4 regions of the Paenibacillus sp. FSL H7-0714 genome follow, and region 1 is predicted to be linked to each of the others. Evidence: predicted binding sites of a transcription regulator. Region 1 holds the regulator's gene; each other region holds the start of a gene.

What was found. Region 1 encodes Rex, which represses fermentation and respiration genes when NADH is low (regulators of the CRP and FNR family bind a similar motif). Its sites were predicted from a motif close to TTGTGAAATATTTCACAA; they were not measured.
Region 2: a site for Rex is predicted at 1,118-1,135, ahead of NST34_RS20880 (flavocytochrome c). Genes of this name have one in related genera too.
Region 3: a site for Rex is predicted at 1,768-1,785, ahead of NST34_RS31720 (cytochrome ubiquinol oxidase subunit I). Genes of this name have one in related genera too.
Region 4: a site for Rex is predicted at 2,012-2,029, ahead of NST34_RS21390 (polymer-forming cytoskeletal protein). Genes of this name have one in related genera too.

What each region holds. Positions count from the first base shown of each region.
Region 1 covers NZ_JBBOPT010000001.1:4,951,916-4,955,289, forward strand. Annotated here, with positions in the region: gene NST34_RS22115 (amidohydrolase) at 68-1,369, opposite strand; gene NST34_RS22120 (redox-sensing transcriptional repressor Rex) at 1,356-2,009, opposite strand; gene dinG (ATP-dependent DNA helicase DinG) at 2,141-3,374, opposite strand, start outside.
Region 2 covers NZ_JBBOPT010000001.1:4,666,637-4,670,010, forward strand. Annotated here, with positions in the region: gene NST34_RS20880 (flavocytochrome c) at 1-1,100, opposite strand, end outside; gene NST34_RS20885 (DUF6855 family protein) at 1,283-1,693, opposite strand; gene NST34_RS20890 (hypothetical protein) at 1,816-3,093, opposite strand; gene NST34_RS20895 (hypothetical protein) at 3,364-3,374, shown strand, end outside.
Region 3 covers NZ_JBBOPT010000001.1:7,051,964-7,055,337, forward strand. Annotated here, with positions in the region: gene cydB (cytochrome d ubiquinol oxidase subunit II) at 1-263, opposite strand, end outside; gene NST34_RS31720 (cytochrome ubiquinol oxidase subunit I) at 260-1,654, opposite strand; gene NST34_RS31725 (cold-shock protein) at 1,878-2,108, opposite strand; gene NST34_RS31730 (cold-shock protein) at 2,201-2,401, opposite strand; gene NST34_RS31735 (S1C family serine protease) at 2,821-3,374, opposite strand, start outside.
Region 4 covers NZ_JBBOPT010000001.1:4,785,187-4,788,560, forward strand. Annotated here, with positions in the region: gene NST34_RS21375 (LysR family transcriptional regulator) at 1-179, opposite strand, end outside; gene NST34_RS21380 (histidine phosphatase family protein) at 336-953, shown strand; gene NST34_RS21385 (hypothetical protein) at 1,018-1,263, opposite strand; gene NST34_RS21390 (polymer-forming cytoskeletal protein) at 1,402-1,953, opposite strand; gene NST34_RS21395 (LacI family DNA-binding transcriptional regulator) at 2,265-3,176, shown strand; gene NST34_RS21400 (MFS transporter) at 3,226-3,374, shown strand, end outside.

The DNA of each region.
Region 1 (3,374 bases):
CACAAAAGGCTGTAACTTTGCAATCGCAGAAAGTCACAGCCTTTCAGTTATTCGTTATGATCTTAGACTATCGTTTAAGCAGTCCATCAAATGATTCTTGCGCCTTACGACGGATTGCTTCCTCATCTAGCGTTACACATTCTCCATGTTTTACAACCTGTTTACCATTCACCCATACATGCTCAACGTCCTTGGCGCTGGCAGAGTATACAGCATGAGACAACAGATCTGTGTGTGGTAGCAAATGCGGCTGGTCTATATCAATCGCGATAAAGTCCGCTTTCATGCCAACAGCGAGTCTACCCACATCATTTAAAAAGATAGACTTTGCGCCATACTCTGTAGCTATACGCAGCGCTTCCGGAGCTGGGACAGCCGTCGGATCACCACTTACACCTTTATGGATGAGGGCTGCAAGACGCATCTCTTCAAACATATCCAGGTTATTATTGCTTGCCGCACCATCTGTACCCAGTGACACCTTCACACCAGCCTTTAGAAGATCCGTAACCCGAGCCACTCCACTAGCCAGTTTCAGATTACTTCCTGGGTTATGAGACACGCCTACATCATGACGAGCCAGTATCTCGATCTCTTCATCATTCAAATGAACGCCATGTGCAACAATAGACGGACGTGTGAACATTCCAAGCTTCTCTAAATGCGCTACAGGCCGAAGTCCGTAATCCACCACATTCTGCTCCACTTCGCGTTTGGTCTCGGACATATGGGTATGCATCGGTAAATCCAAATCATGTGCCGCTTGTACAAACTTAACAAAGAAGTCCGGTGGGCAAGTATATGGGGCGTGTGGCGAGATCATCGTCGTAATTCTACCATCAGCCTTACCATGCCAATTTCGTGCAAAAGAAATCGCTTCCGCAAGCTTGTGATTTTGTACTTCCTCTGGGCATAATCCGATTACGCCTCTCATCAGTACGGAACGGATGCCTGATAATTCGACTACCTCTGCTACTCGATCCATATGATCATACATATCCAAGAAGGTTGTAGTACCACCTTTTAGCATTTCCAGTACCGACAAGGAGGTTCCCCAGTATACATCTTCTCCAGTGAATTTCGCTTCCATCGGCCACATCTTCTCTTGAAGCCACACCTGAAGTGCTAAATCATCTCCATAACCACGAAGCAATGACATTGCGGCATGGCCATGTGTGTTTACCAGACCTGGCATAAACAGCAGACGACTGCCATCAACAACTTGCACATCATCTTCCATTAAAGGTTCTTCTTTTCCTATGTAAGTGATCAAATCATCTTCAATAGTCATATATCCGCTCAGAACCGGCTCATCCGTTCCCGGAATAAGAAAACGCCCGCCCTTAATAATCGTTTTACTGCTCTTCATTTCCGCTTTCTTCCTTTCCGTCTTTCAAATAATAAGCAAGGCTTTGCAAATCCGTTGTAAAATCGGCAGCATGAACACGGATATTCGATGGTGTTTTTAGAATCACTGGTGCAAAATTCAAAATCGCCTCAATGCCAGACTCAATGAGAATATCTGCTACATTCTGCGCTTCTGAATCAGGCACAGTAATTATCCCAATTCGAATACCTTGCTCACGAACCGTCTGACCAAGCTCCTCCATCGGTTGAACGGTAAGAGAGTTGATTTTCCGCCCTACCTTAGGTGCATAGGAGTCAAATATAGCGGTAATCTTCATAGTATCTTTCAGATAAGCATTGTAATTAGATAATGCATGTCCAAGGTTACCAGCACCTACTAAAGCCACATTCAATTGTTGATCCAGCTTCAGAATATGACGGATTTTTTCAATAAGATAAGTTACGTCATACCCGATACCTTTTCTACCAAAGTCTCCAAAATAAGCTAAATCTTTACGAATTTGAGCAGGATTTAAATCAAGTTTTTGTCCTAGTTCTTGTGAGGAAACGGTTAATATTTCACGTTTCTGGAGATCATTCAAGAAACGCAAGTACACAGGAAGTCTGCGAACAACGGCTTCTGATATTTTATCCGATTTCATAATTTACCTCCTAATTTAAGTGATATTCTGTTCAAATCCTATCGAAATATCTGCACCTCGTCTCAAGGAAGAGCGGTATTCTTATACCGCCCTTCCTTGTAGAGTGATTAATAAGATCGATGACGTTCTTTTCAAGAAACGCCTCCGTCTTCCAACCACTCCGCTATACGAGGAACCATTTGATCCGTAAGCATATGCTCCATTTTCGGGCCAGGCAACGAATAGAGGAAATACTTCCCATAGTGAGATTCGATCACCCTTGTGTCATACACAATAACAATACCCCGATCTTGCGCTGTCCGTACCAGCCTCCCAAATCCTTGCTTGAAGCGAATAACCGCCTGAGGAACAGACAACTTCATGAACGGATTCTTTTTCTGGGCTTGTAATAACTCAGACTTCGCTTCCGCTAGGGGGTGGTTTGGCGGTTGAAATGGGAGCCTCACGATGGCCAAGCATGTTAATGCTTCACCTGGAATATCTACACCCTCCCAAAAGCTGCTTGTTCCTAACAGTACAGAAGCTGCACTGTCCTGAAAACGGCGGATCAGCTTGCTACGGCTGCCCCCCTCCACGCCTTGACCTAGCACCGTGATCTCTTGTGAGGCTAGAGCCTCTTTCAGAGGATCGTAAACCTGGCGTAGCATCTTGTAAGAAGTAAACAGGACAAGCATCCGCCCACGTGTTGTAATAGCTGCTTCTGCTAGTGACTGTACGAGTGTATCGACAAATCGGGCATCGCCTACACTCCCCTTCACACTAGGGAAATCCCGCGGAATAACTAACAGCGCCTGCTCCCGATACTTAAAGGGAGAAGGCAGGAGTGACGTCATCAGACGCCCCTCTTCCGCAGCTTCATTAAGTCCGAGATTATCAATCATAAACTGGAAAGATTTATCCACAGAGAGTGTCGCCGAAGTTAGCACGATACTTTTCTTCTTGTCGAAAAACAGCTCCTTAAGCTGAGTACTAACATCAACAGGAACGGCATACAGCTGTAGCGATTTACTGCGATAATTTCCATTCGCCTCCAGCCAATATACTACATTCTCATCATTTAATCCCATAAAAAACCGTACTTGCTCACGTATCGAAGCTAAATCCTTAAATAAGCCGCTAATATCGGTAACTAGACTATCTGAGGAAGATTGACCTTCTTGATCTCGCATCTCATTAAGCATTTTATCACCTTTACGGATAATTTCGCTTAATGTCAGATTCATAGTATTCTCTAAAGCAACCAATTCATCCCAATCTTTCGGTTTACGGGTAGGAAGTAGCCGCATGACTAACTGGCCGGCTTCTCCCGCCGCTGCATCGCTACGTTCCGGCAAGAGGCTGAATAGTTTATCACTAAGCAGATCC
Region 2 (3,374 bases), 290 kb from region 1:
ACGCCGGAATCAAATACAAGAAACGCAGATTTCTCAGGAAGCTTATTGATTGCAGCGGTGACATTATCTCTTGTATCCAGTTCGTTTGTGAAACGTTTGCCTACACTTGAAACCAGGATCGCTCCTTCCCCACGAACAGCCTCCCCAATGAGATAGGATTTTTCCTGCTGTACAGTCGGATGAACTTGGATTTGATCCATATCGACTGTGGTACCGCCGAGCTTCTCAATCATCTTGATACCGTCACCGGTGCTGCCCGGCTGGTTGGTGGTAACGTACCCCTCCAAATCAGATCTGACTCCTGAAATCATGTCTAAATTGGCGCCGAAACCGCCGGTTGTCACCACGACAGCAGACGCTGTAATCGTTTTCTCTTCCGTTTGGTCAAAGATAACTTTGACACCATTGACCTTACCGTCTTTTTCGGTAATTTCCTTGACATTGGCGTTCACAAAAAGGGGAATGCCTTGTTCTTGTACGTTTTTTACCAAACCTTTGACAAGGTATTGTCCTACTGCAGAGCCATCTTCAGGACGGTGTGTACGTTTTTCGTTCATCCCGCCTGTAATCGTGATATTATTCAATCTAATCCCGATAGAATCCAGCCAATCAATCGCACTTGCGGAATTGTCTACGAAGAAACGAAGCATCTCTTTATCGTTCGTATCATGGCCACCTTTTAAGGACTCTTCATAAAACAGATCATTGCTGTCTTCAATGCCTTGCTCTTTTTGGAATTTCGTTTCAGAAGCATTCATTCCCGAAGATGATTTTGTTGTATTTCCGCCGGCAACCGGCATTTTTTCAAAAATAACCGGGTTCATACCTTTTGCTCTCGCCTCAAGTGCAGCAGACATTCCGGCACCGCCTGCACCAATAATGATGATGTCATATTTATCTTTTAGTTGATCGTACGGTGTATAGCTAGCTTTGGATGCTCCCGAAACGGCTTCAGTTTCCTTTGTCTCGTTGATCTTGCTGGTGTTCTTGCTGGTGTTCTTGTTCCCGTTTCCATTGCTGCTGTTGCTGTTGCCACATCCTGTGATAACAAGCATGACTGAGAGAATGAGAATAAGAGCAGTGGTTACTTTTTTATTCATGTTATAGCTTTGCCCCCTTGTGAATATTTTTACAATCAGCTTAACGGCAAAGGCCCTGCTCTTGAAAGTTTATGTAACTAAAAAAAACGTTTTGTAACTAAATTAATCACTGCAATGTGTACGAAAGACCACCGGTTAGGGGCATGGCTCAAAAAAAGAAGAGCCTTTAGGCTCTCCTTCGTTTACAAGATCGCTTTCATCCGATTGTTTCTTGGATTATGCTCTACTTCCGCAAGACCCAATTCTTCGAGCAACGGTGGGATATACATTCCGAATCGCCCCCGAAGTCCCTTCTTTAATCCATACCAACCGCCGACAGGGTTTTCAGGTGAACGCCCCCATGCTTCAACGGTACCTTCTTTTGCTGGTTTTTGCTCATCAGCACTTCCTAACTCCATCCAATCACCATTTTGTATAAGCATGGCGTGCAGATCTTCAATACAGCGGTAGTCATAATGCAAAACCGTTTTCCCTACAGTGCAAACTATAATTTCTTTACCGTCTTTTTCGACCTTGTACATTTCATACTCGGATGTTTGCGGTGGTGTCTTTAACTTCCAAGGATTTTCCTTGGTTCCTGTAGCTGTCGTCATATTTTCAACTCCCAAAGTAACTCACAAAATTAGTAAGTTCTACTGATTTTATTATATTTGCATCACCTTACTATACTTCATTACCTTTATTCGTCCTACTCAGTATAAGAAAGCTTGCACTATCATTCCAAACTACTCAACTCCACCACATCTCCACTAGTGGCCTTCACAGCATAATTACAATCTAACTTCCCGCACAGCACATACTTCTTCTGCCCAGGATCATACACATAGACGGGTGTTAATTCGAACCATCCCTTGAGCTTGTCATAAGCTTCGTCATGGCTTACAGAAATCCCCTCTTCGCTCTTGAACTCATCAAACATATCGAGCATTGGCTTGTTATCCATATAATTTATAACCTTATAATTCTGCACATCGATGAACAGGAGGATCTTACGCTGGAATATACGATTACTTGGCGCCTTCATCCTCAGTGTTGCCTGAATATGTCCTCTTTCCCGTTGAAAAGTCTTCAACATCCATTCTCCGGATTCATCCGGAAAGAGCTGGCTTAAACCAGCTTCGACTGCGGCTATACATTCGGCTTGTTCTGCGTCTGTGATAGGAAATGAGTCCGGATGCGGCTCACTAGCTATTGCCTGCTCAATGGAAACTACCTCAAGTAGGCGTATCTCCGTACTTTCGAACGGCTCCAGCTCCGTATTCTGTTGCTCCCAATGTATTACTTGATCAATACTCAGTCGTGCTCTCGTACCTGATATAAACTCAAATGGGATGGTGGTTGTTCCGTCATTTGAAATGTAGATTTCTTCTATCCCATAGATCGGCAGGAGTTGCTTCGTCTCGTACACCGGATATTCTATAAGCTGTAGTTGTTTCCTCGCCTGTGGCTCTATCATTTGAAGTGTGAGAGTATAGTTCTCTTTGTGCACAAGGGAGCTGGAAGGAAACTGGCCATATACACTGTAAAAAACAAGCCTGCCTTCCGCATCGAAGCGAAGCTCGATCCGTCCACCAGGAGTGACTGGTATGCTACCTATTTTTTCAATAAAATGATATTCTCCAATCTGTTCCTTCTCTAAGTGGAATTGTTTACCGTATACAATCCTTGCCTCATCTTCAATCCACCGGATGACTCCGTTAAAATCTATATTTTGGAATGGTGTCCCATTCGCATAAGATATCCCGCCAACAAAAATCACACTTTTATAGTTGCGGGATTGTAGGTCAATCGTGATGACGGCAGTTCCTTCCGGATTGTAATCGCCCTTCCATTCCTTCATATGTGCAGGAAACCATTCCATACTAAGAAAATAGTTGGTCTCTCCCAGTATCGTAACGTCGCGATAAATTTCATGAGATTGTAAGTAGTAGTTGTCCAATCCATATTTTTGCTGTGTAGCATCAAGCAGTTCTTTGATTCGAATATCCATCATAGTGCACCCCATAAAATTGATGCCTACATCATACCATTACTTAGTGTTGATTACGAAGCGCAGCAGCGAATATTCGAGTCGATTGTTACTTATTAAATAGTAAAATCTTCTGAATATTCTATATGCTCATGCAATGGGCTTTGCTGATGTTCAGAAAATGATCAGTAGCTTGGGTTTTAATAATGCAGAGTGTAATAATATTTTGCACAACCTTCACCAGAATTCTATACGTGAATAATGACCAAAAATTTTTATTGGAGGTAAATCATCATGAATGACAT
Region 3 (3,374 bases), 2.1 Mb from region 1:
ACAAAGGGAATGTAAAATCCGCTAAACAACGTTGCATACCACTCAGGGAAAGCCGCAAACATTGCACCCGCAGCAGTAATTAACCATACCTCGTTTCCATCCCAGAAGGGTCCGATCGAGTTAATCAGAATCCGGCGCTCAGTGTCATTCTTAGCGAGAATTTGTGTTTCCATCCCTACGCCGAAATCGAAACCCTCCAGGAAGAAGAACCCTATAAACAGAACTGCAATGAGCACAAACCACAATTCATTAAGAGACATCATTGGGCGCCCTCCTCGTTATATGGATCATGCGAATCCCCGTGATCGTTATCCATCGCATAAGGACCTTTTTTAATCACTTTCATAAACAAACCAATTAGAACTAATCCGAGAATGGCGTAAATCGCTGTAAAAGAAATAACAGAGAATAGAACCTGACCACTTGTAATGTTAGGCGACACACTGTCTTCCGTTGTCATCAATCCGAATACCGTCCATGGCTGACGCCCGAATTCGGTCATGACCCAACCTGCTGTATTCGCAATTGGAGGAAGCAGTATTCCCCATAACATAAACCGCATAAACCAAGTGTTTGGACGGTCCATCTTTTTGCGCCACATTAAATACATTGCGTACATACCCATTACGATCATTAACGTTCCTGCTAGAACCATGATCCGGAAACTCCAGAATGTCGTACGTACTGGCGGGATATAGTCACCGGGGCCATAGGTTTGCTCATACTCAGCTTGCAGCTCAAGCATACCTTTAACTTCACCGGAAAATTTACTGTATGAAAGGAAGCTTAGCATATACGGAATTTGAAATTCTCCAGTACTTTCTTGCTTCTCAGGATCAATATTTGCCCATACGGTCCAAGGTGCCGGGTCACCACTCTTACCCCACAGTCCTTCGGAAGCCGCCATCTTCATAGGTTGAGTCTCAACCAAATACTGTGCTTGCGCATGGCCTGCCACGGCTACACCAATAGAAGAAATGATACCTACGATTGCTGCAATTTGAAAAGATTTCTTAAAGAAAGATACATCTTGTTTCTTCAATATTTTATACGCACTAATACCCGTTACGAGGAAGGCGCCTGTTGCATACGCAGCAAGAACCGTGTGCGGGAATTCAACCAGCAATTGTCCGTTCGTAATGAGCGCGAAGAAATCATTCATTTCTGCCCGTCCATTATTTATCTCAAATCCCACAGGATGCTGCATAAAGGAGTTCGCTGCTAGAATCCAGAAAGCGGATAACATCGTACCGAAAGCTACTAGCCAGATGGATAACAAGTGCACTCTTTTGGACACTTTGTCCCAGCCGAATATCCAGATGCCAATAAAAGTAGACTCCAGAAAAAAAGCTGCCAATGCTTCGACTGCAAGTGGAGCCCCGAATACATCACCCACAAAACGTGAATAATCAGACCAGTTCATCCCGAACTGAAATTCCTGCAAAATACCTGTAACTACCCCTACTGCAAAGTTGATGAGAAACAGCTTTCCCCAGAACTGTGCCATTCTTTTGTACTCTTCATTGCCTTTTCTAACGTACATGGTCTCCATGATCGCAATCAAGAGCGCTAGTCCGATTGATACCGGTACAAAGAAATAGTGGAATATTGTCGTCGACGCAAATTGTATACGCGACAGCATTACTGTATCCATATTTTTCCCTTCCTTCTCCCCTTTTCGTTAATTATATTGTGTCAAAAATTTAGACGTCATTTTGTGATAAATGTCACACAAAGGGGTACTTTTAACGGTGAAATTCAAATGATTTGTGACAAAAATCACAATTTACCTTAAAAAAAGCAAAAAAAATAAGACGGTTTGACCGTCTTGAAGTTGTTCACTGCTCTATAACAAGCTTGACTCATAAAGGCATTGGTTAGGTAATGGAAATACCCTTCTTCAGCGATTTGAGATCGCCATTCGAATTAAGCAATTGTGGTAGCATCTTCGTGCTGCGAACCATTGGAGAGTCACATAGACGGCAAGAAGGCGCATGTTCAAATGCGAAATTATCCCTCATCCATCCGTTGCATCCATCATTGGTACACGCCCAAATCGCGGTATTTTCTTCCGGTATTTCTTCCAAAGGTTTCTTCCGGTAGTTCATTGCCGTTCCTCCCATCCTGTAAGTCAATAGTGACTAACTAGATATAAAAAGACCGTCCCAACTTTCACAAGCTGGGACGGTTTCTTCTATTATTACAGTTTTACAACGTTTTCGGCTTGTGGTCCACGGTTGCCTTGAACAACGTTGAATTCAACGCGTTGGCCTTCGTCCAAAGTTTTGAAGCCGTCGCCAGTGATTGCGCTGAAGTGAACGAATACGTCGCTTCCGCCTTCAACTTCGATAAATCCGAATCCTTTTTCTGCGTTGAACCATTTAACTGTACCTGTTTGCATGTGTGTTACCTCCACAAATTTAAATTAATATGTTCTTTTTATCTTCAAACAAAGAAAAAATTCACACATTGAAAAAGGTTGTATTACCGAATATAACAGCCCTTTTCAATGCGAAAATTAGGGACTAAATGTATGATTGATATCATATTACCACACCTGATTAGCAAAGGCAAGCTGGCATCCGTATATATCCGTTTCTACCCTAATAAGTATTACCTTCCAATGTAAGGGTTGCCAGTCAGCCCAAAATTGATTAAATCAGCTTATAATTGCCATATTTATCAAAACTTTAGAAGAAATAGATCCCCGATAGCGATACAGAGTATCGCTATTTCAGGAAGCTCTACCTTCTCAACCGAAGGGGTAGTTCGCTCTACTTGTCATTACTGCTATATCATTATATGCCGACTTCCAGCATATTATTCCTCTGGTTTTTCAAGAAGTTTTACTGTAGTCTGATTAACTTTCCCATTTCGATAATAGGTAATCTTCAGATCCTCACCAATCTTCGTCTGATTATATAAATACTTGCGAAGGGAAAGCGTGGATGTAATAGGTTCATCATTAAATTTCGTAATTACATCATTGAACTGTATTCCCGCTTCTTGTGCAGGTCCAACAGCATCCAGAACGACAACCCCATCCTTAACATTGTTCGGTAGGTTCAGTTCCTTGCGTTGGTCCTCTGCGAGAGGAATGTAAGGATTGTTTAAATCTACCGAATATACGCCTAAGTAGGAACGGGCAATCCGCCCTTTCTCAGCCAGTTCATTAGCGGTATCTATCACATGGTTAGCTGGAATAGCAAAACCCAGCCCTTCTACACCTGCATCGGAGATTTTCATCGTGTTAATACCGATGACTTTACCATCCAGATCCACAAGCGCCCCGCCGCTATTGCCTTCATTAATTGCTGCATCGGTCTGAATGACCTCTTGCTCCCAATCATATACGCCGTCCTGATTCAAGGATA
Region 4 (3,374 bases), 170 kb from region 1:
ATCGGTGTTAGCACCATTCTCTTTCCTATGACCTCTAATAATACGATATTATTCTCCCGTTCAAATTTGCGGATCTGCGCTGATATAGCGGGTTGACTGATGTGCAAACGTTCAGAGGCTTTGGTCACACTCCCTGTTATTGCAACATAATAAAACAATTTTAATACATGATAGTTCATCCTGATTTCTTCCTAACTATATAAAATAAAATCATTGTTTAACGGACTTTCGGCTTTCTTACTATAACTATACATTATGGATATTAACTATTATATATTGTTTATTTATAATTATTTATCTTATACTTACAACTATTCAAAAGGGAGGTTTCGTTAATGAAAGAGACAGTATTATTTCTAACCCGTCACGGGCAGACCGAATGGAATTTGCAGAAAAGAATGCAAGGACATCAAAATTCAGCGTTAACAACCTTGGGTGAACAGCAAGCGGAATGGTTGAGAGAACGTTTGGAAGGTGAGAATTTAGGAGCCATTTATTCTAGTACTAGTCCAAGAGCATTGCATACTGCGCAGATTTTACGAGGAAATCGGAGTTTACCGATTCAACAGCAAGCTTCATTAATGGAAATTAACATGGGCATTTGGGAAGGAATGAACACAGATCAGATTGAACAAGAATATCCATTACAGTACACCCATTTTTTCACCAGACCTGATCTTTTTATTCCTCTAGCCCCAGGTGAGACCTATAGTCAGCTTGAACAAAGAGTAACGCCGACTATTGAGCGTATCATTAACGATAATGAAGGACATGAGGTACTTATTGTCACGCATCGGATGACCCTGAAAGTCATTATGGCTCATTTTCTCAATAAATCATTGCAGGAATTAGGGGAACTACCGGATATTCTCTCTACAGCATTGTGTAAAGTAACCCTAACTGACAACAATACAACTATCGATCTGTACGGCGATACTTCACATTATCAATGAATCCTTCTCAAAAATAAAAAAGGAAACTCCGATTTAAATGGGGTTCCCTTTTTAGACTTCAATTTTAAATTTCCACACTTTTGATTGTAAAGCTGCGGACCTTCATCCATTTTCCTGAAATAAATTCGTCAATTGTTTTCGTCTTCGGTCTAACACAAAAACGATGCTTGCTCCCTTTATCAAAACCAACCGCTTCAAAAATCAGGCCGTCACCTATTTGCTCCTTAAAGAACACTTGCTTAAGTCCCAATCTATTTAACATTTCAAGCTTTACACTTTCGATATATGTGCGTGAATACTCCTTAGACATATGTGTTCCTCCTAGTAGTGGTAGTAATATTATAAGTTCAATATTAAGAAAATCAACTGAAGATCACATAATCACAAAAAGAAAAAAGCCAACCCATAGTCTATGGATTGGCTTCTACTGTATAAGTTGATTACGAAATTATTTAACTTCTGTTGTTCCAGTCACTTTTCCATCAATAACAGCTGATGTTTTCAGATCTTCGCTCGCGAAGTAGAGGTTACCATCAATAGTGGCGGTTTCAGGCAGAGTAAAGCCTTTCGCTTCTACATAAACATCGCCTTTAATCGTTCCGCCTTCAACTTTCAAATTCTCACTTTGTACTGTAAACTTTGGTACGGTTAGTGTATAAGTAGCAGTGATCTTGTGATCAGCATCTTGCGAATAAAGGGCAATCTTACGGTAGATATCGCCATCTGCGGCTCCTTTATTACGGAATTCTCCAGCTACAACAACCTCATCAGGAATCGTTACATCATTTAGAATCGCAACAATCCAGTTTCCATCTTTGCTAACAGCCTTAGTAAATGCATCTGCTTGATTCACGATCGAAGCTGTAGTGACAGCATCTGTCTGCTCAGCAGCCGGAGCTGAAGTTGCCGCCGAATTAGTTGCTTTATCCTCATTTGCTCCACAACCTGCCAATACTGCTACCGAAACCCCAGCCACTAAAATCATTTTAAATAGTCTCATTTTCGATTCCCCCTAATTTTGATTATGAATTAATTATATATTAAAATTCTTAATAATTAAGTGAATAATTTCACAAATTTGTGTCAGTATCTAAAGCGGTTTCACAGCGCGCTCTCTTCCCGATTAAGATTCGTTCCCATGAGTCACACCTCTTCTCGCTGACTGATTTAGTTTCTTAAATCTATTTACCCAAATTATAAAAATGAACACAAGCATCATTTGCTTCTTGGTATAAAGTCAATCGTTGACTCTATTCAAGTGTTAATGATAATATTTGGAAATAAATATCTCAGCAAGGGAGAAGTTTACTGGTGAAAAAGACTACAATGAAAGACATCGCGCTACAAGCAAATGTCTCCGTTGCGACTGTAAGCTATGTTCTGAACCGCGTCGATAACCAAACCATTCCTGAGAAGACCCGCAATCAAATTCTGTCACTTGCCGAAGAACTTCATTACATTCCTAATCTAGCAGCCCGTTCGCTTGCCAATAAAAAAACGGGATTAGTAGGGGTACTTGTCCATAATTCTGCTTATATGCCACCTTGGAAACTCTATGCCCAATTCACATTTATTCGTGCTTTGGAACAGCGTTTAACGGATGCCGGATATCATACGCTGCTATATTCTCTTGGTACTGACCATCCTTCTCTGAATATCATCGTTGAAAGAAAGCTCGAAGCCGTCTTTCTGATCGATGTGCACGATGAATCCTTCTATTCGATTTCCAAACATTTTGTAGAAGGTATCCCCTTGATTTTGATCGACAGCATGATTGAAGATAAGCTGTTTAAGCAAGTTCTTTACAATTATCGTTCAGCTCTACGGAAGGTAATGCCGGAGGATCTTTCACAGGTTTGTTTAATTATGGAGAGCTTCAATAACTCCCTGCTCACTAACTTTATCCAAGATAGTCTTCCTTTACCTGAGAAAGCAATATTCAAAGTTCAAAATATGGAAGAATTGAATACAATCTTATCGGAGGGGATCTACAAAGAGGCCATAGTTATTAATGAGTTTATCGGAAGTTGTGTTGAAAAATCCGGGGTATTCGCACGTCTTTCTGTTCTATGTACCTGTAATTGCCCAGAAATGCTTGGAGAAGACGTTCAGAAATTCATATTCACTGGGGATAAATCAGCCACTGCTTTTGAACTAATGCAGGAGTTGTTACATCGTCCTGACTACTCCAAACAAGAGAATAATCGTTATTTTGTTGATTAATTTTTTTTCGATATTCACTTAAGCGTTTAAGTCGAGAGGAGAGTTACCCATGACAGATCCTGTATTAGCAAAACATGCATCCACCACCGCTCAATCCTATCCAACCCTTTGGGGAAACCGGAGATTTATGCTGCTACTCAGCTCCTATTCCATTTCTTTGTTTGGAAATACCTTTCACAGCATTGCTTTAAGTTTATG